4 linked regions of the Kordia antarctica genome follow. The main gene of each other region encodes a partner of the protein of the gene in region 2 in a complex. Links are inferred from orthologs where the notes say so. Each region holds a gene or a part of one and is shown on either strand. Other genes may lie near its edges. The genes, in order: accB, accD, accC and IMCC3317_RS22395.

Region 1 (8,136 bases), 1.1 Mb from region 2 along the record:
GTAATCAACTTTGCAATCATAGAATCGTAGTTTGGTGGAATTGAATACCCAGCATATACATGCGTATCTAAACGAATTCCGTGTCCGCCTGGCGCGTGTAATACTGTAATTCTTCCTGGAGAAGGTCTAAAGTTATTGTATGGATCTTCCGCATTAATTCTACATTCGATAGAGTGTAATTTAGGCGTATAATTTTTTCCTGAGATTGGCACACCAGCCGCAACTAAGATTTGCTCACGAATTAAATCGAAATCAATTACTTGTTCCGTAATTGGATGTTCTACTTGGATACGCGTATTCATTTCCATGAAGTAGAAGTTTCTGTGTTTATCTACCAAAAATTCGACCGTTCCAGCACCTTCATATTTAATGAATTCCGCAGCTTTTACCGCAGCATCTCCCATAGCTTTTCTAAGCTTATCAGTCATGAATGGAGAAGGAACTTCTTCGGTTAGTTTTTGGTGACGACGTTGTATAGAGCAGTCGCGCTCAGATAAGTGACATGCTTTTCCTGAAGAATCTCCAACTATTTGAATTTCAATATGTCTTGGCTCTTCAATGAGTTTTTCCATGTACATGTCATTATTCCCAAAAGCGGCTTTTGATTCTTGTCGAGCATCATCCCAAGCGTCTCTTAAGTCTTCTGGTTTCCAAACGGCGCGCATTCCTTTTCCACCACCACCAGCAGTTGCTTTTAGCATTACAGGATATCCTGTTTCTACGGCTAGTTTTTCACATTCTTCAAAATCTTCAATGATTCCTTCACTTCCTGGAACACAAGGAACGCCTGCAGCTTTCATGGTAGATTTTGCAGAAGCTTTGTCTCCCATTTTATCAATCATATCAGCAGAAGCGCCAATAAATTTGATGTTATGCTCTTCACAGATTTTTGAGAATTTGGCGTTTTCAGATAAGAATCCGTATCCTGGATGTATGGCGTCTGCATTTGTAATTTCTGCAGCAGCAATGATATTTGCCATTTTTAGGTATGACTCGCTACTTGGCGCGGGTCCTATACAAACTGCTTCATCAGCAAATCGTACGTGTAAGCTATCAATGTCTGCTGTAGAATATACAGCAACTGTTTTGATACCCATTTCTTTGCAGGTTCTAATAACTCTAAGTGCTATTTCACCTCTGTTTGCAACTAATATTTTTTTGAACATCTCTTGAAATTTTAAATTTTGAAATTAAAATCAATAACTTTTTGAATCGCTCAGAATTTCTTCTTTTGCTTCAAGTGTTATTTAAAATTTCTTATGATGGATCTACCAAGAATAATGGTTGATCAAATTCTACTGGTGAAGAGTCGTCTACTAAGACTTTCACTATTTTTCCTGAAACTTCTGATTCAATTTCATTGAAAAGTTTCATTGCTTCAATCACACAAAGTACATCTCCTTCGGAAATAGTGCTTCCAATTTCAACAAATAAAGGTTTGTCTGGAGCGGGTTTTCTGTAAAAAGTACCAATGATTGGCGATTTTATAATAATAAATTTAGCGTTTTCGTCAGCTACTTGCGCTTCCGCTGCTGTTGGAACTGCTGCTTGTGCTATTGGAGCTACGGCAGTGTGTTGTTGCGGCATTCCGCCCATAGGAATTTGCTGTACTAAAGTTGTCGTTTCGCCTTTTGCATCTCCAGTTTTAATGGTGATTTTTACATCTTCCATTTCAAGTTTTACTTCACTTGCGCCAGATTTAGCAACGAATTTGATTAAGTTCTGAATTTCTTTTAAATCCATGATTGATATAGGTTTTAGTCGTTTTAGTTTGAATTATATGCCCATTTAAGATAGATAGCTCCCCATGTGAATCCGCCACCAAAAGCAGCAAAGATAAGGTTATCTCCTTTTTTGAGTTGTTTTTCATAGTCATGTAAACAAAGTGGCAATGTCCCAGAAGTTGTATTTCCGTAACGTTGAATGTTTACCATTACTTTACTTTCATCTACACCCATACGCCTTGCGGTGGCGTCAATGATGCGTTTATTGGCTTGGTGAGGCACCAACCATTGCACATCTTCGTTTGTCAGGTTATTATCTTCCATAATTTTTGCACTTATATCTGCCATTTTAGATACTGCAAATTTGAAGACTGTTTTCCCGTCTTGAATTACGGTATGTTGTTTGTTTTTTACGGTTTCTTCAGAAGCAGGTAAGATAGATCCGCCTGCGTCAATTTTTAAGAAGTCGCGACCATTACCATCACTTCTAAGGTATTCGTCTTGCAATCCTAATCCTTCTTCATTTGGTTCAAATAATATAGCACCTGCGCCATCACCAAATATGATACACGTTGATCTGTCTGTGTAATCAACAATTGACGACATTTTATCAGCACCAATTAATAGCACTTTTTTGTAACGTCCAGATTGTATATAACTTGCTGCCGTAGACATTCCGTATAAGAAACTAGAACACGCTGCTTGCAAGTCAAATGCAAATGCATTGGTTGCACCAATTTTAGTTGCGGTATACACTGCTGTAGATGCTACAGGCATATCAGGTGTTGCCGTGGCAACAATTACGAGGTCTATTTCTTTTGGATCTAAGTTTTTCTTTGCGAGTAAGTTTTTCGCAGCTTTGATAGCTAAATATGAAGTTCCAGCTCCTTCTTTTTTAAGAATTCTGCGTTCTTTGATACCTGTTCGAGTCGTGATCCACTCATCATTAGTATCAACCATTGTTTCAAGGATCTTGTTGGTTAATACGTATTCAGGAATATAGGCTCCTACAGCTGTTATTGCTGCTGTGATTTTGGTCATACCTTAACGTTGGTTTTTTTTGTTTTTTTAACAAAAATTCATTAGAAACTAAACGAAATTACTAAAATTCTGTGATAATCTCGGCAAAATATATCGTTTTTACATTTTTAACAAAAAATTGAACAAATAAAAAACTCTCACGAAAGTGAGAGCTTTTATGACTAAACATTAAATATTATGCTAAGTTTTCTTCAGTTGTATTGTCAATTAATACTTTTCCTCTGTAGTATAGCTTTCCTTCGTGCCAATGAGCTCTGTGATATAAGTGTGCTTCACCAGTAGTTGAGCACGTAGCGATTTGAGGAACTGTCGCTTTGTAATGTGTTCTTCTCTTATCTCTTCTTGTTTTGGAGATTTTTCTCTTTGGATGTGCCATTTTGTATGTTATTTATTATCCGTTAATAGTTTTTTTAATGTATTCCAACGAGGATCTGTTTCCTCTTCAGTTTCTTTTTTTCCTGTACCAGGTTGTAATTCTTCTAATTTTTCTAATATTTCAGACTCTAATGTTCCATCTTCAATACCAGGATGTATTCTTTTTGAAGGCATTGCTAACACAATCATTTCATATATGTATTGTGCAACATTGATTTCGTACTCTCCGTGTGTAACGATGAGAATTTCTTCATTTTCATCATTGTATTCGTTTCCGAATTGCACAATCAAGTCCAAATTGCTTTCAATTGGCTGCTCATAAGGCTCATTCGTCAAATCACAATTTACATTTACAGTTCCTATTGCATTGAAGGTTAATTCAAGCATGGTTGCTTTTTTGTGAAATTCTAACGTAGCTTTTATAGCAGTTTCATTGAATTCATCAAAGTCAAAAAGTTTAAAGAACGAATTATCAATTTGATATTCGAATTGGTGCTTTCCTTCTTTTAATCCCGTAAAAGGAATATTAAAGTCCTTTAGTTCCATCATCTTAAACATCAGTTTCGAGCGTGCAAAGATATAAATTTTTCTTAATGTACGTTAAGTTGTTAACATTTTTTTGTTTATATCTTGGGAAGCTGCTTTTTTAATGGGTTTTTTGCAATTACTTTATAGGTTTCTCTAGTCCTAAAAATCTGTATTCCAGTGAATACTGCTTCTTTGAAAGAGTTATGATCTGCCTGGTTTTTCCCAGCAATTTCATACGCAGTTCCATGATCTGGTGATGTACGTACTCTATTAAGTCCTGCCGTGAAATTCACGCCTTGTCCAAAAGATAACGTTTTAAACGGAATTAATCCTTGATCGTGATATGCTGCTAAAATGGCGTCAAAGTTTTTGTAATTGCTTGATGCAAAAAAACTATCTGCCGCATACGGACCAAAAACTAATTTTCCTGAATTTTTAATCTTTTCCAGTGTTGGTTTTAATATTTCATCATCTTCCACACCAATAACACCATTATCTCCAACATGTGGATTAATGCCTAAAACAGCAATTTTCGGTTTGCTAATTCCGAAATCTTGTTTCAAAGTATTATAGATAATGTCTACTTTTTTCTGAATGAGTTCTGGCGTAATCGCTGCCGAAACATCTTTTACAGCAACATGATCTGTTAACAATCCAACTCTTAAAGAATCATTTACCATTAACATCAAACTATCGCCTTCTAAAACTTGTCCTAAATAATCTGTATGTCCTGGAAACTTAAAATCTTCCGATTGTACATTATGTTTGTTAATTGGCGCTGTCACCAAAATATCAATGGTTCCTTCTTTCAGTGCGTTGGTTGCTTCTACAAACGATTCAATGGCAAACTTTCCAGCTTGTTCCGTTGATTTTCCGTATTCAATATCCATAGAATCTTTCCAAATGTTTACCACATTTACTTTGCCATCTAGCGCTTTGTCGGCACTTGGAATTCCATGAAAATTTGTTTGTATGTTGAATTGCTTCTTCTGAAATGATAAAATTTTAGTAGATCCAAAAATAACAGGCGTACACAATTCTAGCATCCTGCTATCTTCAAATGTCTTCAGAATTACTTCTGTTCCTATACCATTCAAATCACCAACCGAAATCCCTACTTTTATTTTTTCCTCTTTCTTCATTTAGGTATTAAAACTTTTTATTTCTAATTTTACATGCAAATTTAACCAAATAAATAGATGTTTACAGGGATTATTGAAGAATTAGGTGTGATTACACATCTAGAGAGCGAAAAAGAAAACCTCCACATCACAGTTCGGAGTAGTTTAACGGAGGAATTAAAAATTGATCAAAGCGTTGCACACAATGGTGTTTGCTTGACTGTTGTCGATAGAAATTTGGATGAGAAGACGTATGTCGTTACAGCAATTCAAGAAACTTTAGAAAAAACAAATGTGAGAACTTGGCAAGTAAATGATCGTATTAATTTGGAACGCGCTATGAAATTGGGCGATCGTTTAGACGGACATATTGTGCAAGGACATGTAGATCAGGTTGGAACATGTATTTCTATTAAAGAAAGTGATGGAAGTTGGTATTATACATTTGAGTATGACGAATCTTTAAGCAACATTACTATTGAAAAAGGTTCAGTTACGATAAACGGTACAAGTCTTACTGTCGTAAACTCGGGAAACAATACATTTTCAGTTGCTATTATTCCATACACGTATGGCCACACCACTTTTCAATATTTGAAAGTTGGGTCGCTTATAAATCTAGAATTTGATGTTATAGGAAAATATGTAGCAAGACTTCAGGGGCGATTGAAGTAGTTACTTATTCATTTTTTTCCTTATACCATACAAAAGTCCAGCAACTAAAACACCTATAAGTCCAGCATCTATCGGGAATCCCGGTGGAGGCGGCGGTCCAGGTGGCGGTGGTACGATTTGGGCGTGTGTTAATGTCAAAAAAGCTAAAGCGATTATAACAAAGCACACCAGGGTCTTTTGGTTCACTTTTGCCATTACGGTGTAAAAGTATAAAATTATAGGGTTCAAAAAAATGTTTTACGTTATATCATTGCTAAATTATCTATGAAATGACTAAAAACAACGTCAAACACGTATTTTCACTAAGGTTATTTCGCATAATTTTTAAAAATAGCTACTTGAAAAGTAGTTAAAATGCAACAAATACAAAATAATTAATAACTGTTTTACAATAATTGTGCCTTAAATAATTCTAATCAAGTTACATTTCATACGATATTAAGCTTTTTTTAAGAGTTTAAAAGTAAACTAATGGATAAATTTGCAGTCTAACCATCTAAAATAATCCCGCCAAATGCGAAAAATTATACTTTCGGTTCTTGGAGTCCTCATTATCGTAGGAGCTTTTTTATCTGCAAAAAATATGATTGCAAACAAAAATAAGCCAAGACCTGTTCCTGAAAAAGTAGTAAAAACGGTGTATACTGATACTGTTCAGAATACAACAATACCAATTGTAATTCCTGCAAATGGAAGCCTTGTGGCAAAACGGCGTGTGGAATTATACGCTGAGGTACAAGGAATTTTTAAAACTAGCGGAAAATTATTCAAGCCAGGACAAAAATACCGTCAAGGAGAAACACTCATTCGTATTGATGCTGCCGAATATTACGCAGGCGTACAATCAGCTAAAAGTAATTTGTACAACGCTATTGCAGCCATTATGCCCGATTTGCGACTCGATTTTCCAGAAGTATTTCAAAAATGGCAAACCTATCTGAATAATTTCGATTTAAACAAAACAACGCCAACCTTACCTGAGTTGACTTCCGACAAGGAAAAATACTTTATTACAGGTCGCGGAATTGTATCAAACTATTATACCGTAAAAAACCAAGAGCAACGATTGGCAAAATATACCATCCGAGCACCATTCTCTGGAATTTTAACACAAGTATTGCTCACAGAAGGTTCATTGGTTAGAAGTGGACAAAAATTAGGAGAGTTCATTGATGATTCTGTTTACGAAATGGAAGTTGCTTTAAGCAAAACCTACGCAAGTTTATTAAAAGTGGGCGAAAAAGTTGCCTTGAACAATCTTGAAAATACCGAAAATTATTCCGGAGTCGTTTCCCGTGTCAACGGAAGTATTGATCCAACTACACAAACGATTACGGCTTTTATAGAAGTTAAAAATGAGAAGTTGAAAGAAGGAATGTATTTAGAAGCCAACTTAAATGCAAAAGAAGAAACAGACGCTATTCAAATTAATAGAAATTTATTGTTAGAAAGCGAGCAAATTTATGTTGTAAAAGATAGCATTTTAGACGTTATTGACGTAAAACCTGTCTATTTTTCAGATACGAAAGTTGTGCTGAAAAATGTGCCAAACGGAACAATTATACTTTCCAATCCTGTTCCTGGAGCATACGCTGGAATGGCTGTAAAACCATTTAAAGTTGCTTCAGAAAAAGACGAAACAACGACTACCAATGACGATACTAAAAAAGCTAAACAATAGGTTATGAGAAAACTAATTGCCTATTTCATTAGGTATCACGTTGCGGTAAATGTATTTATCATTGCATTTTTTGCGTTTGGTATTTTAGGCGCGTGGTCGTTAAAATCTTCCTTTTTTCCATTGGTAGATTCTAAAATTATCAATGTAAATATTGCATATCCTGGCGCGTCTCCACAAGAGATTGAAGAAGGAATTGTGCTTCAAATAGAAGATAATCTCAAAGGCTTAAAAGGTGTAGATCGTGTGACATCAACTTCGCGTGAAAACAGCGGAACGATTACCGTTGAGATTGAAAAAGGAGAAAATATTGACTTCATGTTACTAGAAGTCAAAAATGCTGTTGATCGTGTTCCGTCGTTTCCAACAGGAATGGAACCGTTGGTTGTTGCCAAACAAGAAGCTGTTAGAGAAACGATTTCATTCGCGCTAAGCGGAAAAAATGTTCCGTTAACAACTTTAAAACAAATTGGTCGCCAAGTTGAAAATGATTTGCGCGCCATTGACGGAATTTCGCAAGTTGCCATTTCTGGATATCCTGCGGAAGAAATTGAAATTGCTGTCAACGAAGCCAATTTATTAGCTTATAATTTGACGTTTGCAGAAGTTGCCGCAGCCGTGAGTTCGTCAAATATTTTGGTGACTGGTGGAAATATAAAAACAGACGCTGAAGAATATTTAATTCGTGCCAATAATCGTTCGTATTATGGTGATGAATTGTCAAATCTTGTCATTCGTGCTACGCCAGATGGGAAAACTGTTCGGTTAAAAGATATTGCCATTGTACGCGATCGTTTTTCTGAAACGCCAAATGCTACGTATTTCAATCAAAATTTATCGGTTAACATTTCTATCACAAGTACAAATAATGAAGATTTAATCACTTCGGCAGATAAAGTAAAAGAATACATTGAAGATTATAATCACAAGTACGAAAATGTGCGTTTGGATGTTGTGCGCGATTTATCGATTACGCTAAACCAACGTACAACAC
Region 2 (8,111 bases):
GAGGAAAAAGAATTCAATTAAAAATGCCTATTTTATCTTCAATAAATAATTGATAACTTTTTATGATAATCGTAAAGTTTTAATTAAAAAAAATTATTTTTAACAAAACAATATTCATGAATAAAGAAAAATTCAAATTTATAGACTTATTTGCTGGCATTGGAGGAATTCGAATGGGTTTTGAAAGAAATGAATTTGAATGTGTATTTAGTTCTGAATGGGATACTTTTAGCCAAAAAACTTATTTGAAAAATTTTGCTGAAATGCCAAGTGGAGATATTACAAAAATTGATATAAAGTCTATTCCTAATCATGATGTATTAACTGCTGGATTTCCGTGTCAACCTTTTAGCACTATAGGTAAACGGGAAGGATTTCAACATCCAACACAAGGAACATTGTTTTTTGACATAGTACGAATTTTAAAGGAAAAAAAAACTAGTAGTTTCTTACTAGAAAATGTTGCTGGTTTAAAGAATCATGATAAAGGAAAAACATTTGATACCATTATTGATACTTTAAGAAATGAACTTGGATACTGGGTTGATTTCAAAATTTTAGATTCTGCCGATTTTAAAGTTCCTCAACATAGAAAAAGAATATATATTGTTGGATTTAAGAATGATTCTAATAGTTTAATTGATTTTAATTGGCCAAAGCAATCCGAAACCAAGGTTGGAATTGGTAAATTTATAGAAACACATGAACAAGGTTATAATATTTCTAAACATTTACAAAACTCATATATTTTCAAAAAAAATGATGGAAGACCGCAAATTGTAGATGAAAATTCAAATTTTCCAATTAAAACATTAGTTTCTAGTTATCATAAAATCCAACGATTAACAGGTACTTTTGTTAAAGATGGTGAAACGGGTTTGAGGCTATTATCAGAAAACGAATGTAAAGCTACTATGGGTTTCCCTAAAGACTTTATTTTTCCTGTATCTCGTACACAAATGTATAGACAAATGGGAAATTCTGTAGCAGTTCCTGTTATAGAAGCAATAGCTAACGAGATAAGACAAACTTTATCAACATTAGAAAGAGAAGTAGCATTGAAAATAGATAAGAACTTAGTCGCACACTAAATATTGAAAACCAAACTATAACGTTTGCGCCATCAGACAGTTACAAATCACACTAAAATTCTTCTTCAAAACCACCAACAACAAATCAATTTTTCAGCAAAAACACAAACATTTTAGCAGTTATCACAACATCAAAACGCAATAAATTATCAAATTCGTAAAAGTGATTGCTCATTCGCTTCTAAAATTAGCAACTACGTAAAAACTCTTTACATTTTTAGTACTTTTGTAAACCAAACAAAAAAACTAAAACGCAATGAGTCATACAATCAAAGCAGGAGTTGCTACTGGAAATGAAGTACAAGAAATTTTTAAATTAGCCAAAGAAAAAGGCTTTGCTTTACCAGCTGTAAATGTTGTTGGATCAAACACTATAAACGGTGTTTTAGAAACAGCCGCAGAATTAAATGCTCCCGTAATTATACAATTCTCTAATGGTGGCGGACATTTTAACGCTGGAAAAGGACTTTCCAACGAAGACCAAAAAGCAGCAATCGCAGGTTCTATTGCAGGCGCAAAACATGTACATGTAATGGCAGAAGCATATGGAGTTCCTGTTATTTTACACACCGATCATTGCGCAAAAAAATTATTACCTTGGATTGATGGTTTGTTAGACGCAAGCGAAAAACACTTCGCCGAAACTGGAAAACCATTATATAGTTCACATATGATCGATCTTTCGGAAGAACCAATTGAAGAAAATATCGAAATTTGTAAAAAATATTTAACGCGCATGAGCAAAATGGGCATGACGTTAGAAATAGAATTAGGAATAACTGGCGGTGAAGAAGATGGAGTTGACAACAGCGATGTGGACGATTCTAAATTATACACACAACCAGAAGAAGTTGCCTACGCATACGAAGAGTTGATGAAAGTAAGTCCACGATTTACAATTGCGGCTGCTTTTGGAAACGTTCACGGAGTTTATAAGCCAGGAAACGTGAAATTAACGCCGAAAATCTTAAAAAATTCGCAAGAACATATCTCTAAAAAATACAATGTTGAGCACAATCATATTGACTTTGTATTTCACGGCGGATCTGGTTCTACGCTAGAAGAAATCAGAGAAGCAATCGGTTACGGAGTAATTAAAATGAACATTGATACGGACTTGCAATTCGCATTCATGTCAGGAATTCGTGATTATATGTTAACCAATCAAAGATACTTAGCGGCACAAATTGGAAATCCTGACGGAGACGACATTCCTAACAAAAAAACATACGATCCAAGAAAATGGTTACGTGAAGGCGAATTGACGTTCAAAACACGTTTAAAACAAGCATTTGAAGATTTGAACAATGTGAATACGTTGTAAAATTTGGGCGTTCCCATTTTAGTTCGCTTCGAGAAAACCTCAGCAAACTAAAATCGTCGGGCTTTCGGCAGTCGCTTTTTGTCATTCCTGCGTAGGCAGGAATCTCAAAAGAGCTTCAACAAATGCCTCAATCCCTAACGCGGCTATTCTCACGAAAGTGGAAAGTGAAAAACAAAAAAATAATCAAAAACAAGAACCTCGTTTATACTGAGTAAAATCAGTTTATAAACGAGGTTTTTTAGGACTATAAAGCATCAAAATGATAGATAGCGGATTCAAATTTTGAGTTTCACTAATAAAAACAGTAATTTTGTCAGCTTACGCAAGTAAAAACTAACTAATTGATACCAACGATACAGATTGAACATTCAATCTAAATCATAAATTATAGATCATTATGTCTTGGTTTAAAAGAAAAGAAAAAGGAATTCAAACTTCCACAGAAAATAAAAAAGATACTCCTAAAGGACTTTGGTACAAATCACCAACGGGGAAAATTGTAGATTCAGAAGAATTGGCAAAAAACTATTACGTAAGTCCCGAAGATGGATATCACGTTCGTATTGGAAGTAAAGAATATTTCGAAATATTATTCGATGAAGGAGAATTTAAAGAATTAGATAAAAATCTAACTTCTAAAGATCCTTTAAAATTTGAAGACAGTAAAAAATACGTTGACAGACTAAAAGATGCCAAAGAAAAAACAGGATTGAAAGATGCTGTTAGAACTGCTGTTGGAAAATCGAAAGGAAAAGATTTAGTCATTGCTTGTATGGATTTCTCTTTTATTGGAGGTTCTATGGGAAGTGTTGTTGGAGAAAAAATTGCGCGTGCCGCAGAATATTCACTAAAAAACAACATTCCATTCATGATTATTTCAAAATCTGGTGGTGCACGTATGATGGAAGCAGCTTTATCATTAATGCAATTGGCAAAAACTTCTGCAAAACTAGCACAATTAGCAGACGCTGGAATTCCGTATATTTCATTATGTACCGATCCAACAACTGGAGGAACAACTGCTTCATTTGCAATGCTGGGAGATATTAATATTGCAGAACCAGGCGCATTAATTGCATTTGCAGGACCAAGAGTTGTGCGTGATACCGTTGGAAAAGATTTGCCAGAAGGTTTTCAAACCTCTGAATTTTTATTAGAGCACGGATTTTTGGATTTCATTACACACAGAAAAGCACTCAAAAACAAAATCAACTTATATATTGATTTAATTCAAAATCAGCCAATACGCGCGTAATTTTGTTTTAAAACATATCGTACAAAAAAAGCATCCAATTGGATGCTTTTTTATTTCCTAAAACTGTTAACGTGAGTTCGATATAAAGTTTCAGATTGTTTTTTGTCTTTTCCGCAGTATAGCAGGGATTTTTCGTTAAGAATTTTCGAATCCTTGGAGAAAATTTAGAAAAATTCATGCGGTTTTAGTTTTTCCTTAAAAGAAAAACTAAAAATACCTCTGGAAAAGCGCACTTTCTTTTGTGAAGCCTGTGCTGAACTTGATTCAGTATTCTTTGTGCGAACAAAGAAAACGAAAATAAAAAAATGAAAATCAGATACTTAGCACTTGTTTTAAAAATATGTTTAAAATTTCATTTGAGTAAACTTATATCGAACTCAGGTTGTTAGATTTCTAGTTTAAATAAATTGTTTGTGTTACTCCGTTTGGATTCGTCCAAGAAGCTTCATTATCACAACTTCCGTCACCAAAAACTAATGTTCCTGATGCACTATTTCTGGATAAAATTACGGTTCCGCTTACAATAAAAGGACACGCTAATTCTCTACGTAATGCAGTTGTAATAGTAGCTGCATGCGTATTTCCAAGCACTCCTGTGGTCGTTACGCTTCCCGTAATAGAAAATACATTGTCCGTCCAAGTTCCTGAACCAACACCTTCAATCCATTCACGGATTCTTGTTCCTTCACGTGAATATGTCGCGCCATTTGGCCAAGTAACCTGCATATTTACTGTTGCAGTTGATTGTGGATTTCCAGCATCATTTGATACAACACGTTCTATGCTTCGTGTTCCTTCTATTAATACATCATTTCTGTGAAAATTATCAAAAGTAACGGCAATCATTCTTCGAGCCGGATTGTTGTCAACTTCGTGGCTTATGGTAATAATTCCACTAAGCACATTTCCATTGGGTAATTCGCATCCTTGACCAAAATCTATAGTTCGTGTTCTAGAACCTGTGGTAAGTACTGTTGTAATGGTGACGCAAGTTGGTAAAAAAGACACCTGTGATTCGTCTTCTTGATAGGCTTCTTCTACGATAATTCCAATATCATCAGAAATTAAATCAATGTCTGCACTTCGGAGTGCAAGTTCGCTGTTTAGTTCGGCTCCTTCTGCAGCTAAAGAAGTTTCATCTTCGTTTTGACAAGCTGTTGTAATTAATAAGAGACTTACTACTAAAAAGAAAATCCCTCGTTGCATTTTGAATGTGGTTTTCATCTGTTTTGTTTTTAAATTTTTAATTTTGTTAGATGGAATTCGCCAATAATCCTATCAGTTTGGTACCAACCAATTGTGATGGCTCATTTCATAATTAACAATTTTTAACATTTATGATTATAAGACTGTTAGCAATCAAAAAGGTTTAATTATTAATTTGGTATCTAAAAAATAGTAGTATATTTGCCGCTTGATACGAGATACGTATTGATACATAAAAATCATTAAAATTAATATTGGCATGTACTTAACTAAAGAAGTTAAAGCGGAAATTTTCGCAAAGCATGGAAAATCAGCAACTGACACTGGAACATCAGAATGTCAGATTGCATTATTCACGCACAGAATTAATCACTTAACAGAGCATTTAAAGAAAAATCGTAAAGATTATAATACAGAGCGCTCTCTAGTAATGTTAGTAGGTAAAAGAAGAAGCTTACTTGATTACTTAAAGAAAACTGAGATCAACAGATATCGTGCGATAATTGTAGAATTAGGATTAAGAAAATAAAAACTAAAGAGGCTTCGTGCCTCTTTTTTTAATATATAAGAGTGCCTTCTCACGAAAGTGAAAAGTAATAAAAAGCTATTATCACTGGTTTTTCATTGGGTCAAAACAACAACTACACACAACAACAACACAACGACCTTTGTTTAATTAGAATTAAAAAAAATTTATGATTCCAAAAGTTTTTAAAGAGGTTATAGACCTTGGTGACGGAAGAGAAATTTCTATCGAAACCGGAAAATTAGCAAAGCAGGCACATGGTTCTGTTGTTGTTCAGTCTGGAAAATGTATGCTATTATGTACAGTTGTTTCCAATTACGAACAAAAAGATCTTGGTTTTCTACCCTTAACGGTAGATTACAGAGAGAAATTTGCGGCTGCAGGTCGGTATCCTGGTGGTTTCTTCAAAAGAGAAGCAAGACCAAGTGATGGCGAGGTGTTAACGATGCGTTTAGTAGACAGAGTTTTACGTCCATTATTCCCAAAAGATTATACAGCAGAAACGCAAGTGATGATTCAGTTAATGTCTCATGACGAAAATGTAATGCCAGACGCTATGGCAGGTTTAGCAGCATCAGCAGCTATTCAATTATCAGATTTTCCATTTGAATGCGCCATCTCTGAAGCAAGAGTTGGTCGTGTAAATGGTGAATTCATTATCAACCCAACTAGAGCACAATTAGCAGAATCTGACATCGATATGATGATTGGAGCTTCCGCTGATTCTGTAATGATGGTTGAAGGTGAAATGGATGAAATTTCTGAAGACGAAATGGCTGACGCAATTAAGTTTGCACATGAAGCTATTAAAGTACAATGTGCTGCTCAACTAAGATTAGCAGAAGCATTCGGAAAGAAAGAAGTTCGTGAATACGAAGGAGAAAGAACAGATGCAGATTTAGAGAAGAAGGTTCATGATATGGCATACGATAAAGTATATGCTATTGCAAAAGCTGGATCGGCTAAACACGAAAGAAGTGCTGCATTTGCAGAAATTAAAGCAGATATCAAAGCAACTTTTTCTGAAGAAGAATTAGAAGATTATGGTGGTTTAGTTTCTGATTATTATCGCAAAGCTGAAAAAGCTGCCATTAGAGATTTAACCTTAAATGAAGGTTTACGTTTAGATGGTCGTAAAACTGACGAGATTAGACCAATTTGGTGTGAGATAGATTACTTACCATCAACACACGGTTCGTCTATATTTACGCGTGGAGAAACGCAAGCATTAGCAACTGTAACTTTAGGAACGTCTAGAGATGCAAATAAAATAGATATGCCATCATTCGAAGGTGAAGAAAATTTCTATTTACATTATAACTTCCCTCCTTTTTGTACAGGTGAAGCAAGACCTATTCGTGGAACATCTCGTAGAGAAGTTGGACATGGAAATTTAGCACAACGTGGATTAAAAGGAATGATTCCTGAAAGTTGCCCGTACACAGTTCGTGTTGTATCTGAAGTATTAGAATCTAACGGTTCGTCTTCAATGGCAACTGTTTGTGCTGGTACAATGGCATTAATGGACGCAGGTGTTCAAATGATAAGACCAGTTTCTGGGATTGCAATGGGATTAATTTCTGATGCTGAATCTGGAAAATATGCTGTATTGTCTGATATTTTAGGTGATGAAGATCATTTAGGAGATATGGACTTTAAAGTGACTGGAACTGCTGAAGGAATTACAGCATGTCAAATGGATATTAAAGTAAAAGGATTGTCATACGAAATTCTTGTGAATGCTTTAAAACAAGCTCGTGACGGACGTTTACATATTTTAACTAAACTAACAGATACGATTGCTACACCAAATGCTGACGTAAAAGAACACGCGCCAACAATGGTTACACGTAGAATTCCTAACGAATTTATTGGAGCCTTAATTGGACCTGGTGGAAAAGTAATTCAAGAGATGCAAAAAGTAACTGAGACAACAATCGTTATTAACGAAGATCCAGTAACTGAAGAAGGTATTGTTGAAATTTTAGGAGTTGGAAAAGCAGGTATTGAAGCTGTAATGGCAAAAATAGATTCTTTATTGTTCAAACCAGAAAAAGGAAGCATTTACGAAGTGAAAGTTGTAAAAATGCTAGACTTTGGAGCTGTTGTAGAATATATAGAAGCACCAGGAAACGAAGTGTTATTACATATTTCTGAATTGGCTTGGGAACGCACAGATAACGTAACTGACATTGTGAATATGGGAGATGTTTTGGACGTTAAGTATTTTGGAGTTGATCCAAAGACACGTAAAGAGAAAGTTTCTCGTAAAGCAATCTTACCAAAACCTGAAGGGTATGTTGCAAGACCACCAAGAGATGACAAACGCCCAAGTGGCGGGCGTGATAACAGACGAGACGATAGAAAACCTCGTGAAGATCGCAAACCAAGAGAAGATAAGAATTAATCTTTTCTCACATATAGTAAAAACGCCTCGAAATTTCGAGGCGTTTTTTTGTTTTTTATAATTACTGAGATTTAAAAATCTACTTGTAAAATTAATCCTGCACTACCGATTGTTTGTAGAGAATTGAAATTTCCCCTGAGTTGGATACCGAGTGAAAAATGGTTTCCAATCATACATTTTAGTTTTGAAATTAATGGAAAACCAACCGTTGAATTTCGATCATGACCTCTAATATCAAAATTTCCTTCTTTCAAATAAAAATAACCCAATCCAGCAAATCCGTCCCATCGCAACCAACTTGT
Region 3 (7,877 bases), 1.1 Mb from region 2 along the record:
AAAAACAACTCAAAAAAGGAGATAACCTTATCTTTGCTGCTTTTGGTGGCGGATTCACATGGGGAGCTATCTATCTTAAATGGGCATATAATTCAAACTAAAACGACTAAAACCTATATCAATCATGGATTTAAAAGAAATTCAGAACTTAATCAAATTCGTTGCTAAATCTGGCGCAAGTGAAGTAAAACTTGAAATGGAAGATGTAAAAATCACCATTAAAACTGGAGATGCAAAAGGCGAAACGACAACTTTAGTACAGCAAATTCCTATGGGCGGAATGCCGCAACAACACACTGCCGTAGCTCCAATAGCACAAGCAGCAGTTCCAACAGCAGCGGAAGCGCAAGTAGCTGACGAAAACGCTAAATTTATTATTATAAAATCGCCAATCATTGGTACTTTTTACAGAAAACCCGCTCCAGACAAACCTTTATTTGTTGAAATTGGAAGCACTATTTCCGAAGGAGATGTACTTTGTGTGATTGAAGCAATGAAACTTTTCAATGAAATTGAATCAGAAGTTTCAGGAAAAATAGTGAAAGTCTTAGTAGACGACTCTTCACCAGTAGAATTTGATCAACCATTATTCTTGGTAGATCCATCATAAGAAATTTTAAATAACACTTGAAGCAAAAGAAGAAATTCTGAGCGATTCAAAAAGTTATTGATTTTAATTTCAAAATTTAAAATTTCAAGAGATGTTCAAAAAAATATTAGTTGCAAACAGAGGTGAAATAGCACTTAGAGTTATTAGAACCTGCAAAGAAATGGGTATCAAAACAGTTGCTGTATATTCTACAGCAGACATTGATAGCTTACACGTACGATTTGCTGATGAAGCAGTTTGTATAGGACCCGCGCCAAGTAGCGAGTCATACCTAAAAATGGCAAATATCATTGCTGCTGCAGAAATTACAAATGCAGACGCCATACATCCAGGATACGGATTCTTATCTGAAAACGCCAAATTCTCAAAAATCTGTGAAGAGCATAACATCAAATTTATTGGCGCTTCTGCTGATATGATTGATAAAATGGGAGACAAAGCTTCTGCAAAATCTACCATGAAAGCTGCAGGCGTTCCTTGTGTTCCAGGAAGTGAAGGAATCATTGAAGATTTTGAAGAATGTGAAAAACTAGCCGTAGAAACAGGATATCCTGTAATGCTAAAAGCAACTGCTGGTGGTGGTGGAAAAGGAATGCGCGCCGTTTGGAAACCAGAAGACTTAAGAGACGCTTGGGATGATGCTCGACAAGAATCAAAAGCCGCTTTTGGGAATAATGACATGTACATGGAAAAACTCATTGAAGAGCCAAGACATATTGAAATTCAAATAGTTGGAGATTCTTCAGGAAAAGCATGTCACTTATCTGAGCGCGACTGCTCTATACAACGTCGTCACCAAAAACTAACCGAAGAAGTTCCTTCTCCATTCATGACTGATAAGCTTAGAAAAGCTATGGGAGATGCTGCGGTAAAAGCTGCGGAATTCATTAAATATGAAGGTGCTGGAACGGTCGAATTTTTGGTAGATAAACACAGAAACTTCTACTTCATGGAAATGAATACGCGTATCCAAGTAGAACATCCAATTACGGAACAAGTAATTGATTTCGATTTAATTCGTGAGCAAATCTTAGTTGCGGCTGGTGTGCCAATCTCAGGAAAAAATTATACGCCTAAATTACACTCTATCGAATGTAGAATTAATGCGGAAGATCCATACAATAACTTTAGACCTTCTCCAGGAAGAATTACAGTATTACACGCGCCAGGCGGACACGGAATTCGTTTAGATACGCATGTATATGCTGGGTATTCAATTCCACCAAACTACGATTCTATGATTGCAAAGTTGATTACAACAGCGCAAACACGTGAAGAAGCTATCAATAAGATGAAACGCGCGTTAGATGAGTTTGTAATTGAAGGAATAAAAACTACAATTCCTTTCCACAGACAATTAATGGATCATCCAGATTATGTCGCCGGAAACTACACAACGAAATTTATGGAAGATTTCGTAATGAAAGAAGAAGAAGAATAAATTATATAGAAAAAAGCTCCTAAGATTAGGAGCTTTTTTTATGCTTTATTGTAACGCTGTTACGAACGATAGTGAAGTTCTTGTGCTGAGCTGTGCCGAAGTAATCTAGTAATCAAATTACTTGTTGAAAAAAACAGATTGCCACAAATTTTTTCAAAATTCTCGCAATAACTACTATTTATATATCTTTATACTTTATCTAAATTGAAACATAAAATTAACTGAAAAAACCAATGAATCTTAGCTATTGGGAATATAAAACGTGGTTATCAAATGTTGATTTCACTATTGTTGGAAGCGGCATTGTTGGACTCAATTGTGCGTTGCAACTTCGAAATCAATATCCAACTGCAAAAATTATTGTGCTCGAAAAAGGAATTCTGCCGCAAGGCGCAAGCACAAAAAATGCTGGATTTGCTTGTTTTGGAAGTCTCTCAGAGATTTTAGACGATTTACACACACATTCTAAGCAAGAAGTTTTAGAACTCGTTAAAAGACGTTGTAATGGTTTAGCGTTGCTTCGCTCAACTTTAGGCGATTCCAACATCGATTTTCAACAATTAGGCGGTTATGAATTGTTTACACAAGAAGATTCAGATTTGTACGAATCATGTTTGGCGGAAAAGGAAATCATCAATCAGTTATTGAAGCCAATTTTTAAAGGAAATGTATTTAGTGAAGTTGACAATAAATTTCAATTTCAACAGATTCAATCAACGTATATTTTTAATCAGTTTGAAGGACAAATTGATACAGGGAAAATGATGAATTCGCTTTTGCAGAAAGTCTTATCAGAGAATATTTTAATCTTAAATTCGGTTACGGTAGAAGATTTCACGGAAAGTGGAAATTCGGTTCACATAAAAACCAATCATTTTGAGTTGAATACCAAAAAACTCTTAATTGCAACCAACGGATTTGCTTCCCAATTATTAGACGAAAAAGTAAAACCTGCACGCGCACAAGTATTAATTACCAAGCCAATTCCTGATTTACACATAAAAGGAACTTTTCATTTGGATAAAGGCTATTATTATTTTAGGAATATTGACGATCGTATTCTATTCGGCGGCGGACGAAATTTGGATTTTAAAGGTGAAGAAACTACTGAATTTAATCAAACTGAGATCATTCAGCGGAAGCTGGAAAATTTATTAAAAACGACTATTTTACCAAATATACCTTTTGAAGTAGAACATCGCTGGAGCGGAATTATGGGCGTTGGAACACAGAAAAAAGCCATTGTAAAACCACTTTCTAATCATGTATTTTGTGGCGTTCGCTTAGGCGGAATGGGCATTGCAATTGGTAGTTTGGTTGGAAAAGAATTAGCACAATTGACATGAATTTGAAAGAAACCTTATATAATTTATGCCTGAAAATTGTCAACGAACGACACGCAAATATTGAAGCAAACTTCGCAAGCATTCAAGAAGCGATGTTGTCTGAAACCAAAAGTTCGGCTGGCGATAAGCATGAAACTGGACGCGCTATGTTGCAAATAGAACGTGAAAAGTTAGGCAATCAGTTGGCGGAAATTCAGAAAGTAAAAGAAATTCTCTTTAAGGTAAATCCGAAATTAGTTGCCGAACAAGGTTGTTTGGGTAGTATTGTGTACACTTCGCAAGCCAATTATTTTATTTCGGTAAGTGTTGGCGAAATTTCTGCAAACAATGAAAATTTCTACGCAATTGCTTCCAATACGCCCATTGGGAAATTATTATTAGGCAAAAAAGTTGGTGAAAAGGTTTCGTTTAGAGATCAGAGTTTTGTTGTTGAGGCGGTTTTGTGATGTGAGTGTATTTTGTGTGGTAATTTTGTTTTTACGTCTATTCTTGTCAAACGTTTAGTCACATAGTTTTTCCTTGTTAATAGCTATAAACACTTGTTTTCATATCTTATAGTCACATAACAATCACAGAAGATTTAAGCCCAATACGGTACATATTTAGAATGTTTTTTGGATTTATTTTCTGGGTCATAATCTTTTATTTGACCCGATTTAATAGCTTCTGATATTATTCTTGAAGCCATAGAATAATTTTTTTCTTCAATTCCAAATCTTTCTCTTAGTGAATGATTAGTCATATGCTCTCCCGACACATATTTTAAGCAAGAGTGAAGGTAACAAGCTCTAACTTTATCTTCTTTATCCATTTGCCTTAATGTTTTATGAGAATAAATAATTACACGAGTATAATTATCTCCTTCTATAAATTTAGGAGCTGGTAATTGAAAATATTCACATTCAAAAATAACTTTATCAATACCACTTCCTCTTTCTTCACAAATACTTAGTCTTCTCATAAAATGAGCTAGTTTTTCATTTCTAGATTGTGGATTATGGTCAACAAACCTCATTGTGCTTATTAAAGGTTTTCCAGGGTTAGTTATTTCTACTCTATCTTGAAAAATTTCTACCATTGGAGAAGTTCCAGTCTCACTAAAATCTTGATGAATTATAGCATTTGCAACCAACTCTCTTATTGCTAATTCAGGATACATTTTTACTTCTTTTCTAAAAACTTTTCCAATTTCTTCATTAGATGGTAATTGGTCATTAATATAATTAACTAAGCCTTTAAAACCAGAAGCATAGCCTTTTTGTCCGAGTTGTTCTTTTTTGGTACGTAATTTATTTTTTCCTTGATAAATTATAACTCTTATAGCTTTTCTTTCAAGATTTTCAAACTCATATAATTTTCTTGCGAAAAGTATTGCGCATAGATTGGTTATGTTATAGTGGTTTCCATGTTTTGTGATTAATCTTTCTTGTTGAAATTTTTCAAATATGGCATCTCTATTTTCTGGTAGAGGAGAATTCGTTAGCTCAAAATAAGAAGGATAATCTATTAGTTTTAAAACTTCATCAGGTTTTAAGTTGTAAACAGCAATCTCATTTTCAAAACTTTCTGTTGGGCTTTTAGTCCAAATAGACCTCTCTTTTTCTGGGTAATCATCTAGTTTCTTTTTTGAAGAACCAATTCTAATGTATGGAATTCCTTTAAATTTGACAGGAGTGTTTTGTGTTGCTTTAATTCTTAAAAGAACTATATTTTTTCCTTCGACTTCAAATTCGTAAAAATTAAAATTGATTCTAGGGTTGAGTAATCGAGCAAGCCAAGGTATCAAATCTTCATTTCCTTTTGCTTTTTGATTTGATAAGAAAGTAGTTCCTATTATTCTATGGGTTTTGTCATCAATTCCAAATACAACATATCCATAATCTTTATCATGTACACAAGCTGAATTAGATAAAGCAGAAATATACTCTCCTATTTCTATTGCATTATTTGCCTTAAATTCAACCCATTCTGTTTCATTCACAAGAGAACGAAGTTCACTTAACAGGATTTTTAATTCATTTTCACTCATAATCACATAAATAAAAATTTTAAAGCACTTTAAATCAAATACTTAAATAAAAATTAATTAGTTTAGTCACATAACAGTCACATAAAACAAATCTAGTAAAATTATTTAATATGAAGTTGTTTATTAATATTGTAAACATGTGGGCATATCAAGTTCGATATATTTTCATTCTAACCAAACCTATTTTTTTACAGGCAAGCTTAGGTGAAAGTAAAGAATAAGATTTTTAATACTTACTATAGAAATTAGTTTATTGCCTTACTTCAATTCCGCTCAATAAGTTAATAGAAATGACAAACACAAAAAATCTAATATGCTAACAGGCGTAGCCGATTCTAAAAGCGATAGCGATCTGACAGCGAAGCGCATCTAAGATATCTCCAATTTATAACCAACGCCATGCACATTAGTTAATTTAATGGTTTCGTCGTCTTTTAGCTTTTTGCGGAGTTTGGAAATATACGTGTCTAAACTTCTGCCAACAATAACGCCGTTATCTTCCCAAACTTTTTTGGTGAGTTCGTCACGAGTTACGATTTGATTTGGGTTCGCCACAAAAATTTGTAACAATTCACATTCTTTTCTAGAAAGATTAATTTCCATCAGTTGCTTCACTAATTTATTCTGTTCTGGATAGAAATGAAAACTTCCGATAGATTCATAAATATCTGAACCTTCTCGCGGTTTTTCGGGTTGCTTCTTCTTGAAAAAGAACACTTCCATCAGAATGAAAATAATCAAAAGAAATAGATATATAAAAGTTGAAGCGCTAAAAAAAGAAGCTTTAATTTCAGTAAATCGCACTTGAATCGTATAGCAATTGCTTGGCAAAAATCGTCCGGCACACGGAATAATTGTGTTTTCTTCTTGCTGACTTATCTCGTAACTATACGCAACTTCTTTGTCCGTACATTGAATAACTTCCACACGATATTCTTCGGGTAATTGTGACTTTTTGAAACTTTTTTCTACAATAGAAACGAATGCAGTTGGCTCAAATGTAAGCTTACTTTCAAAGGACACTTCATATTTTGAATTGCCAATTTCTTTCACAGGAAAAATCAATGACGTCGAATCTTTATTTGTCAATAATAATTTGTTTCCAACATCGCGCAAAGCAATTTTTACCTTCTCGGAAAACTCCGTTTGTTCCTGGCTCGGTTTTGAAAATAACCAAGTAAGGAAGATAATCAGAATTAATCCGCTGTATGAATAAATACGTTTTTTGCTCATAATTGGTGTAAATAACATACAATTTCAGGACATTTTACAACTGTTGACACTTCTTTTACAATTTTTTGACACTTTTTGCTACGTGTTCGATCTAGTTTTACTTCAAAATCAAAACATTCAAAAAATGAACAAAATTATCACACTCATCATCGTTCTTTTTAATATGAACTATGACACAAATCATCAAGTTGATACGAATCCAAATATTATTTCAGGTGAAAAAATTAGCAAACATGAAGAACCGTATGATCTTTCGCTTCAAGTTAAAAGATTGAAAAATGACACCTATAATTTAATTATTAAAATGGAATTAAAGAAAGATGCGCATTATGTTTCTCCAAATTCTAAAGGTGATTATTTAGGGATTTTTACCATGATTATGGATAAGAATACGAAACTTCAAATGATTGGGAAGTTTTCAGAAAGTCCACTATCAGAAGAAAGTGTTGATCCTTGGAATCACGGTCCTGTAAATTTTGTGCGAGAAAACACAACGCATACGCAACAATTTACCATTTCCGATACAAATGATTTTGAAGTTTCTGGCTTCATTCAATTTACGATTGAACCACGTTGCACGCTAGAAAAAGTACATTTTACCATTTCTCGTAAAGCTGGAAAATTAGAAATCAAAAAAGTAACCGTTAAAAAGTAATTCTAAAAAAGATACAGATGAAAAAATATATTTTAGCATTCGCTTTCGCGATATTTTCAGTAGCGTTTTCAAATGCACAAGAAGAAATCTATGGACAAGAACAACTTCCAATTAACACTTCTAAAAGTGAAATAAAATGGTCGTGCGATTATAGCTTTTATTTTAGTGGACATTTTGGAATTGTAAAGTTCAAAGAAGGACATTTTTTAAAATCGGAAGGGAAAATTACTGGCGGAACTTTTAGTATTGACCTGAATACTTTGATTGCGCAAGACATGAACGAAGAAGGAAATCAAAGTTTGAGCGATCATTTGAAAGATGCTGATTTCTTTGAAGTGAAAAAATTTCCAACCGCAACAATTGTGATTACAAGTATTCGTTACCACGATGCAACACATTTTGAAGCAAACGCAACTATGACGATAAAAGGTGTTACGCAACCTGTAAAGTTTCAAGCCCAACTTAATTTTGAAAAGAAAATCATGACCACAAAATTTAAGATTGATAGAACACTTTGGGGAGTTAATTATAATAGTAAACTGAAAGATAAAGCGATTTCGGAC
Region 4 (7,901 bases), 800 kb from region 2 along the record:
CCGCAATGCCATACACCTCCAACAATAGTTGTTTGAGTTTTTTTGTTTAACTCTTTTAATCCTTCGATGTTTAAAATGTTTTTTAACATGATATAAAGTTTTGGTTAAAGAATAAACTTACTATAAAATGATGAAATATACTTACGGTATTACCGTAATTAACACTTAAACTTTAGAAATTATGAAGAAAAGCGAACAGAAGTTCGCTTGAACTTAGGGATATATAGCTCCTATAAGTTCAATTCTTCTAATTCCACTTCCGCCATAAATAACTTGTGGATTCTCGATTTGAAATTTCTCTAATTTTTCTAACTTAATAAATTGATTTTTAAATTAATAATGAAACACGTTGGTAAAATAAGTATACACCAACAAAACAGTAGTTATAAAAAAAGAGACCGAAGCCTCTTGAAGTAGTACAATAATTAGTTCTTTCGCCATTTCGCTAAATCATCCGTGGCTGTGCCTCCATTAATAGAATTTGGTATTGAGATTTCAAACTGTTTAAATTTTTCTAACATAATAAATGATTTTTAAATTAGTAATAAAATAAAACTACCAATAAATCAACTAACTTAAAACAGAAGTTGCCCCAAATTGGCTGATTTATGCTAGTAAAATGATTGTTGATTTCTAGACAGATGTGTTTCTCTAAAAGTGATCCGCTAAATCTTATTCAAAATTCAAAAAAAATTTTTAAAAATGCTTAAATTCTAAAATGTGTTTTTTAACTAAGAAAAATAATGTATGTACTCCTTAGGTAAGACCGTAAGTGACGTTTAGACAATTGAATTATGAATTGTAAAGATAAGCTGTCAATATAATTGCAACAATGAATCCTATGATAAAGAAATATGTCCAAAACAAAGTTTTGCGACTATACCCATTGAGAACTCTATCTGATAATTTCTTTCTATATCTGCTCATGATAGTACAAAGAGATTAAAAAAAAGAATATAATACAAGAGGGAAAACACCCAATATAAAACTGTAGTTAAGGTTTAAAGATTGAAATGATAGAAAATATAACTATAAGCATACCAAGTATACCCATAAAGACTTTATCTTTTCTATTCACTTTAGCTATTAATAATATAGAGCCACCAATAATAAAAAACAGTACGGACATATTCGAATTTATTGATAAGCCTACTAACAATAAAAAAAGCGGGAAAACATTTAAACAGTAGTTATGAAAAAGAAGGGGAAAAGAAAAGCGAACCGAAGTTCGCTTTAAAGTTAACATCCAATTAAGGTGTCATTACAAGGAGTCTCCCATAGATACTCATTGTCAGGACCATCACATTGACAATCGTGTCCACCTTTCAATGCTATTTGCTCCTTTTTACTCAATAATTGAACTCCTTCGAGTTTTAGAATGTTTTTTAACATGATATGAATTTTTAATTAGGAAGAAAATATAGCACAACGAATTATGAACCAATTACGGTTTTACCTTAATTAACATTAAAACAGTAGTTATGGAAATAAAGTGCAAAAAAAAGCGAAGCGAAGTTCGCTTATAAATTAAACCTACTTCTCTGTATTATTAGGATTGGGATTGGGATTAGTAGGTTCACATCCATCGGAACAGACAAATGTGCAAATCCATGAGCAAACCCAAGAGCCTCCTCCATTTATATAACTTTTATCAAGTTTAGTAATAGTACATTTTTTAAGTCTCAAAGATTTAAGATTCTTTTTTTTCATGGTATAAAGTTTTGATTAGAAACCAAATTATAAAAACAACCAATTAACCACTTACGGTAACACCGTAATTAACATTTAAACAGTAGTTATGGAAATAAAGTGCAAAAGAAAAGCGAAGCTACCAACATCGACTTAATTTTGCTAGTAAAATAGTTAGTTAGTTCGCCATTTCCATAAATCATCCGTAGCAGTGCCTCCATTAATAGAAGTTGGCTTTTGAATTTCAAATTGTTTAAATTTTTCTAACATAATAAATGATTTTAAAATTAGTAATGATACAAGATAACGAAATAAATATAGACTCATGATGCCGTAGAAATTCATGAATATTGAGCCATGATTACTTCTATATAGTAATTTCTTTAGCAGAAATTCACTCAATGTAACAATTTGTGAAACTATTAAACATATAAACCAAAAAAAAATCAAGTTTTTTGCTTCTTCTTTTTAGCTGCTGGAAATAAAATATTGTTCAGAATTAATCGATACCCAGGAGAATTTGGATGTAATTCCAATTCCGTTTTTGGATCGCCAACTCTGTGTTGATAATCTTCAGGATCGTGTCCGCCGTAAAAAGTAAAAAATCCTTTTCCTTTGATTCCGTGAATATATCGACCTTCGCCGTTTGTTCTGTTTTCTCCTAATATTAAAACTGATGGTTTTATTTGAGAACGATCAAAACTGGTGGTTTGTCCCATGAATGCTTTTACCAAAGCAGTGTGATTTTGACATAACATCGTTGGAATTGGATCCCATTTTGCCGAAAAGTCCATTAATGTAAAATAATCTGCTTCTTTCGCAATTCTTCTTTTGGCTGTCATATCAATGGAAGAAAACTCATATTTTGTTGGACTTCTTTCTAATTCGAAATCTGTAAACGCAAATGTTTTAGAATAATCAATTTTACTTTGATAATTTCTATCCGAAACATCGCCATCAAACATTGGCTCGCAAATATCTACACCTTCTGCGGCAAGCGCAATATCAAAACTATCCGTAGCACTGCACATTGCAAAGATAAATCCGCCACCAATTACATAATCACGAATTTTTAATGCAACATCGCGTTTTTCTTCTGAAACTTTACTGTAGCCCAACTTTTTTGCCAATGCTTCTGCGTCTTGCTTCTCGCGAATGTACCAAGGTGCCGAACGATACATTCCGTAAAATTTACCATATTGTCCTGTAAAATCTTCATGATGCAAGTGCAACCAATCGTATTTAATTAAATCATCTGCTAATACTTCTTCGTCATACACAACTTCATACGGAATTTCCGCATACGTCAAAACCATTGTAACCGCATCGTCCCAAGGCACATTTCCTTTCGGAGAATATACAGCAACTTTTGGCGCTCTTTCTAAGATTACAGCTTCTTGATTTTTACTTGGACTCGCAATTTCTTCCAACATGGCGTTGGTTTTTGCATCTGACATGATTTCATAAGAAACACCACGAATTTTACATTCTTTTTCAATGGCATCAATTGCTGGCAATAAAAAAGAACCGCCACGATAATTGAGCAACCATTTTACTTTGATCTTTTTTTCAAGCGACCAATAGGTAATTCCGTAGGCTTTTAAGTGATCTTTTTGTGAGTCTGAATCCATCGGAATTAAAATATAAGACGCGTGAACGCTGATGGAAATAAAGAGTATGAATAGTGTAAGTATGCTTTTCAGTTTCAAAGGAATTTATTTTTATGAATAACTATCGAAAGATACACAAAAATTGTACCTAATTGAAGTTCGCTTGCTATAAAAATTTGTTAAGAATAATTAAGTATTTTTTTGAAATTCCCTTTTGATTCAAGAAGTTTTTGCATATCCGCAAAGGTCATAAAGGTAATAAGTCCGTCATTCTGAACTTGATTCAGAATCACATATGGTTATAAATCAAAAATACAATAATGAGACCTTGAATCAAGTTCAAGGTGACGAGCGTTTAAATGATAGAAAACGGATATACAAAAAAAGCTTATTGTAATTTTTACGATTTAAAACGGAACTTCATTATCATCAAAATCGTCATTCATAGAACTTCCGAACGCTTCGTCCGCACTTGGCAAATTATCGGTTCGTAAGGTGTCATCATTTGCAGCATCATTTAATTTTGATTGAAATTCAAATGGTGAATCAAAAGTTTCTAAGTTGTCAAACTTCCCTAAATGTCCAATAAATTTTAATCGAATATTATCCAAACCACCATTTCTGTGTTTTGCCACAATTAATTCTGCTTGTCCATCAGTTGGCGAACGTTCATCATCATCCCATTCGTCAATTTTATAATATTCTGGACGATAAATAAAGGATACAATATCCGCATCTTGCTCAATTGCTCCCGATTCACGTAAATCTGAAAGTAACGGTCTTTTGCTTCCTCCACGCGTTTCTACCGCACGTGATAACTGCGATAATGCAATTACAGGAATCGCTAATTCTTTTGCTAATGCTTTAAGGTTTCGCGAAATGGTTGAGATTTCCTGTTCACGGTTTCCTCCTTTTTGACTTCCTCCAGCCGTCATTAACTGTAAATAATCAATCATAATCATTTTGATTCCGTGTTGCGATGCCAAACGACGCGCTTTTGCACGTAAATCAAAGATGGAAAGCGAAGGTGTATCATCAATAAATAAAGGTGCTTTTTCAAGTCCTTTTACTTTTACGTTTAATTGTTCCCATTCGTGTTTTGCTAATTTCCCTGTACGTAATTTTTCAGAAGACAATCCTGTTTCTGAGGAAATTAAACGTGTTATTAACTGAACAGAAGCCATCTCCAGAGAGAAGAAAGCAACAGGAATATTTTGATCAACGGCAATATTTCTTGCCATCGACAAGGTTAATGCCGTTTTTCCCATACCTGGACGAGCTGCGATGATAATTAAATCACTCGGTTGCCATCCAGAAGTTAATTTATCTAATTTATGAAAACCAGTAGGAACACCACTTAAACCATCTTTATTGGAAATTTCTTCAATTTTTTTCTTTGCTTGAATTACTAAACTTTGTGCCGTTTCAGAAGATTTTTTAATGTTTCCTTGCGTTACTTCGTATAAACGTGATTCTGCTTTGTCTAATAGTGAGAAAACATCAGTAGTTTCATCATAAGCATCTTCAATAATTTCATTGGAGATTTTAATTAAGCTACGCTGAATGAATTTCTGCAAGATGATACGTGCGTGAAATTCAATGTGCGCCGAAGATGACACTTTCTGCGTAAGCGAAATTAAATAAAAATCGCCACCAACTTTATCTAAATTTGCGTTTTTACGGAGTTGTGATGATACTGTTAATAAGTCAATTGGTTCTGAGTTTTCGAATAATTGAAAGATCGCTTCAAAAACGAGTTTATTGGCTTGTTTGTAGAATGCTTCTGGACTTAAAATATCAATAACCTCATCCACACCTTTTTTATCAATCATCATTGCACCAAGTACAACTTCTTCTAAATCGACGGCTTGTGGCGGTAATTTACCTTTCTCAAGACTTATTAGGTTACTTTTATCGGTTTTATATGATTGCTTAGGGTTGACATTTTCCATGAGTGCGAAAGTAGGTATTACTTTTACTTTTAAGAGTTAAATTAACGTTTGAAGCGTTAACGTACGATTGTTAATAAGTTACGATTTTTTGTTGATAAGCAGAAAAAAAATCCGAAGCGTGTGCTTCGGATTTTTATATTTCCTTATGTAGTATAGGTTTATCCTTTGAATTCGCCCATTTTAGAATACTTGTCCATACGCGAACTCACTAAATCTACTTGTGATAAGTTTTTTAATTTGTCATAATTTGCAACAATGGCATCTCTGACAGCTATAAAAGCTCCTTCTCTGTCAGTATGTGCGCCGCCAAGAGGTTCTTTGACTATTTCGTCAATTACTTTAAGTTTCATTGCGTCCGTAGCCGTTAATTTTAGTGCGTCTGCTGCTTTTTCCTTGTGTTCCCAACTACGCCATAAGATAGACGAACAGTTTTCAGGAGATATTACAGAATACCAAGCGTTTTCGAGCATTAAAACTCTGTCTCCAACACCAATTCCTAAAGCTCCACCAGAAGCGCCTTCACCAATAATTACGGCGATAATTGGCACTTTTAAACGTGTCATTTCAAGAATGTTTCTAGCAATTGCTTCTCCTTGTCCGCGTTCTTCCGCTTCCAATCCAGGATATGCTCCTGGAGTGTCAATTAACGTTACCACAGGAATTCCAAATTTTTCAGCAGATTTCATTAAGCGCAATGCTTTGCGATATCCTTCTGGATTTGCCATTCCGAAGTTACGGTATTGTCGTGTTTTAGTATTGTATCCTTTTTGTTGACCAATAAACATATATGATTGATCGCCGATTTTACCAAGTCCACCAATCATAGCTTTGTCGTCTTTTACATTCCGATCGCCATGCATTTCTAAGAACGTCTCGCCGCATAACGCATTGATGTAATCTAATGTATATGGTCTGTTTGGATGACGCGATAGTTGCACACGTTGCCAAGCAGATAGGTTTTTGTAGATATCTTTCTTAGTAACTGCTAATTTTTTCTGGATTTGCTGACATGTTTCTGTTACATCAATATCACTTTCATGACCAATAGCAACACACTTTGTCAGTTGTTCTTCTAATTCTTTTATAGGTAGCTCAAAATCTAAATATTCCATGTTTTTGAGGATATTTTTAGTTGTTTTAGTGTACAAATATAAAACTTTAATTTAGGAAACTTCAATGCCTTTAGCGGATTTTCTTTTTCGTTTGTTTTTTAGGATTCCATTTGCTACTACAGTTGCTACAACGAGTACGCTTCCGTAGTAAAATCCTGGGCTCATTTTTTCGTCTATTGGGAATAATATGATTGCTAATACAATTCCGTATACAATTTCTAAATTATAAGTTAATACAACTGTATATGGACTGATGTAGCGCATGATATGAACAGATCCAATAAATGCATATGCCGTACAAACAGAAGCCAATATAGAAATGTAGATCCAATCGTTTGTGCTTAAAAAGAAGAAGTCTTCTTGCAGAAAACCATCTGCCGCAAAGGCTAAATAGATAGATATAAATACAACGCCGCAAATAAATTCATAGAATGAAATGGTGGATGCATTGTGATTTTCTACAAATTTCCCGTTTATTACTGCAAATAATGAGGAGAGAAATGCTGAAATTACGCCAAGTATGATTCCATTAATGTATTGAAATTCTGTGTTGATAATGATAGAAACACCAATGATTACGATGATTCCAAAGATGATTTCATACCAAATAATTTTTCGTCGGTATACAATTGGTTCTATGAACGATGCAAAAAATGCTCCTGTGGAAAACATAACCAACGTAATGGACACATTAGAAACATCAATGGCGCCAAAAAACGTAATCCAATGTAAAGCGACTACAATTCCTGCAATTCCAAATTTGATAAATGTTTTGAGTGGTATTTTTAGTTTGATCTTATATATTTTAATAAATCCAAACATTAATAAACCTGCAATTAACATCCGAAACCAAACGAGCGGAATTGCTTTTATGGTAATGAGTTTTCCTAATATTGCTGTAAAACCAGCAATGAAAACCAAAAGATGAAGATGTGCGTAGTTTTTGAGTTTATCGCCTAGCATTGTAGAGTAAATATAGTGCTAATACACCAAAGACAAGATTAGGAACCCAAACTGCCATCATTGGAGAGAAACCTGATTTCTCTGCCATTGTTCCGAATATTTTATCAAAGAAAATGTATATAAACGCAATTGAAATTCCGAAAGCTAGGTTTACGCCCATTCCGCCTCTACGTTTCATTGAAGAAACCGCAACCGCAATAATGGTAAGGATAAAGGCGGTAATTGGTAAACTCCAACGTTTGTATTTTACTAATAAGTGTATGTTCACATTTGGCGAACCTGATTGTCTTTCTTTTTCAATGAATTTGTCTAATTCTTGATAGTTCAACGTTTCCGCCATGTAGGTTACAGGCGTTAAATCTTCTATTTCAAACGGAAATATGGTATCAAATTTTCGTACGTTGACCAAACTATCATTTAGCGCACCAATAATTCGTTTTTTGTAGCCACGTAATGTATATGTACTATCTTCTTCATTATATTTGATAGAACGTGCTTCCATTTTATATTTCAATACATTGTCTTCAAAATGCTCTAAGGTAAAGTTGTCGCCACGTTTACTTTCAAAACTGAAG

What was found.
Region 1: the proteins of accD (region 2) and accB are in contact, whole or in part, in a solved structure (PDB 8UXZ), measured with the Escherichia coli proteins. The link is inferred for Kordia antarctica from one-to-one orthologs.
Region 3: the proteins of accD (region 2) and accC are in contact, whole or in part, in a solved structure (PDB 8UXZ), measured with the Escherichia coli proteins. The link is inferred for Kordia antarctica from one-to-one orthologs.
Region 4: the proteins of accD (region 2) and IMCC3317_RS22395 are in contact, whole or in part, in a solved structure (PDB 8UXZ), measured with the Escherichia coli proteins. The link is inferred for Kordia antarctica from one-to-one orthologs.

Annotation. Positions count from the first base shown.
Region 1 is NZ_CP019288.1:3,454,355-3,462,490, forward strand. What follows is about bases 1-2,989. They hold accB (acetyl-CoA carboxylase biotin carboxyl carrier protein), read right to left. Parts: upstream 1,744-2,989; coding sequence 1,258-1,743; downstream 1-1,257. Other genes in these bases: accC (acetyl-CoA carboxylase biotin carboxylase subunit), read right to left, coding at 1-1,166; IMCC3317_RS14355 (beta-ketoacyl-ACP synthase III), read right to left, coding at 1,767-2,765; rpmF (50S ribosomal protein L32), read right to left, coding at 2,941-2,989. Also shown: more of rpmF, read right to left, coding at 2,990-3,141; IMCC3317_RS14365 (YceD family protein), read right to left, coding at 3,150-3,689; 4-hydroxythreonine-4-phosphate dehydrogenase PdxA, read right to left, coding at 3,764-4,810; IMCC3317_RS14375 (riboflavin synthase), read left to right, coding at 4,868-5,464; IMCC3317_RS14380 (efflux RND transporter periplasmic adaptor subunit), read left to right, coding at 5,979-7,145; IMCC3317_RS14385 (efflux RND transporter permease subunit), read left to right, coding at 7,149-8,136. UniProt on the Escherichia coli protein: This protein is a component of the acetyl coenzyme A carboxylase complex; first, biotin carboxylase catalyzes the carboxylation of the carrier protein and then the transcarboxylase transfers the carboxyl group to form malonyl-CoA.
Region 2 is NZ_CP019288.1:4,503,437-4,511,547, reverse strand. Bases 1,778-4,741 are described here. They hold accD (acetyl-CoA carboxylase, carboxyltransferase subunit beta), read left to right. Parts: upstream 1,778-2,812; coding sequence 2,813-3,670; downstream 3,671-4,741. Other genes in these bases: IMCC3317_RS18885 (hypothetical protein), read right to left, coding at 4,064-4,741; fbaA (class II fructose-bisphosphate aldolase), read left to right, coding at 1,778-2,415. In the rest of the region: IMCC3317_RS18905 (MspI family type II restriction endonuclease), read left to right, coding at 1-53; dcm (DNA cytosine methyltransferase), read left to right, coding at 117-1,091; more of fbaA, read left to right, coding at 1,348-1,777; more of IMCC3317_RS18885, read right to left, coding at 4,742-4,894; rpsO (30S ribosomal protein S15), read left to right, coding at 5,136-5,405; IMCC3317_RS18875 (polyribonucleotide nucleotidyltransferase), read left to right, coding at 5,572-7,809; IMCC3317_RS18870 (hypothetical protein), read right to left, coding at 7,881-8,111.
Region 3 is NZ_CP019288.1:3,448,345-3,456,221, reverse strand. Bases 1-2,876 are described here. They hold accC (acetyl-CoA carboxylase biotin carboxylase subunit), read left to right. Parts: upstream 1-701; coding sequence 702-2,051; downstream 2,052-2,876. Other genes in these bases: IMCC3317_RS14340 (NAD(P)/FAD-dependent oxidoreductase), read left to right, coding at 2,285-2,876; accB (acetyl-CoA carboxylase biotin carboxyl carrier protein), read left to right, coding at 125-610; IMCC3317_RS14355 (beta-ketoacyl-ACP synthase III), read left to right, coding at 1-101. Outside these bases: more of IMCC3317_RS14340, read left to right, coding at 2,877-3,397; IMCC3317_RS14335 (3-oxoacyl-ACP synthase), read left to right, coding at 3,394-3,843; IMCC3317_RS14330 (ATP-binding protein), read right to left, coding at 3,978-5,426; IMCC3317_RS14325 (winged helix-turn-helix domain-containing protein), read right to left, coding at 5,796-6,677; IMCC3317_RS14320 (hypothetical protein), read left to right, coding at 6,784-7,314; IMCC3317_RS14315 (YceI family protein), read left to right, coding at 7,332-7,877. UniProt on the Escherichia coli protein: This protein is a component of the acetyl coenzyme A carboxylase complex; first, biotin carboxylase catalyzes the carboxylation of the carrier protein and then the transcarboxylase transfers the carboxyl group to form malonyl-CoA.
Region 4 is NZ_CP019288.1:5,306,743-5,314,643, reverse strand. The notes cover bases 4,387-7,140. They hold IMCC3317_RS22395 (acetyl-CoA carboxylase carboxyltransferase subunit alpha), read right to left. Parts: upstream 6,364-7,140; coding sequence 5,410-6,363; downstream 4,387-5,409. Other genes in these bases: IMCC3317_RS22390 (DMT family transporter), read right to left, coding at 6,415-7,140; dnaB (replicative DNA helicase), read right to left, coding at 4,387-5,251. Outside these bases: IMCC3317_RS22415 (hypothetical protein), read right to left, coding at 1-89; IMCC3317_RS22410 (hypothetical protein), read right to left, coding at 1,240-1,392; IMCC3317_RS22405 (asparagine synthetase B), read right to left, coding at 2,136-3,404; more of dnaB, read right to left, coding at 3,707-4,386; more of IMCC3317_RS22390, read right to left, coding at 7,141-7,326; IMCC3317_RS22385 (LptF/LptG family permease), read right to left, coding at 7,313-7,901. UniProt on the Escherichia coli protein: Component of the acetyl coenzyme A carboxylase (ACC) complex. First, biotin carboxylase catalyzes the carboxylation of biotin on its carrier protein (BCCP) and then the CO(2) group is transferred by the carboxyltransferase to acetyl-CoA to form malonyl-CoA.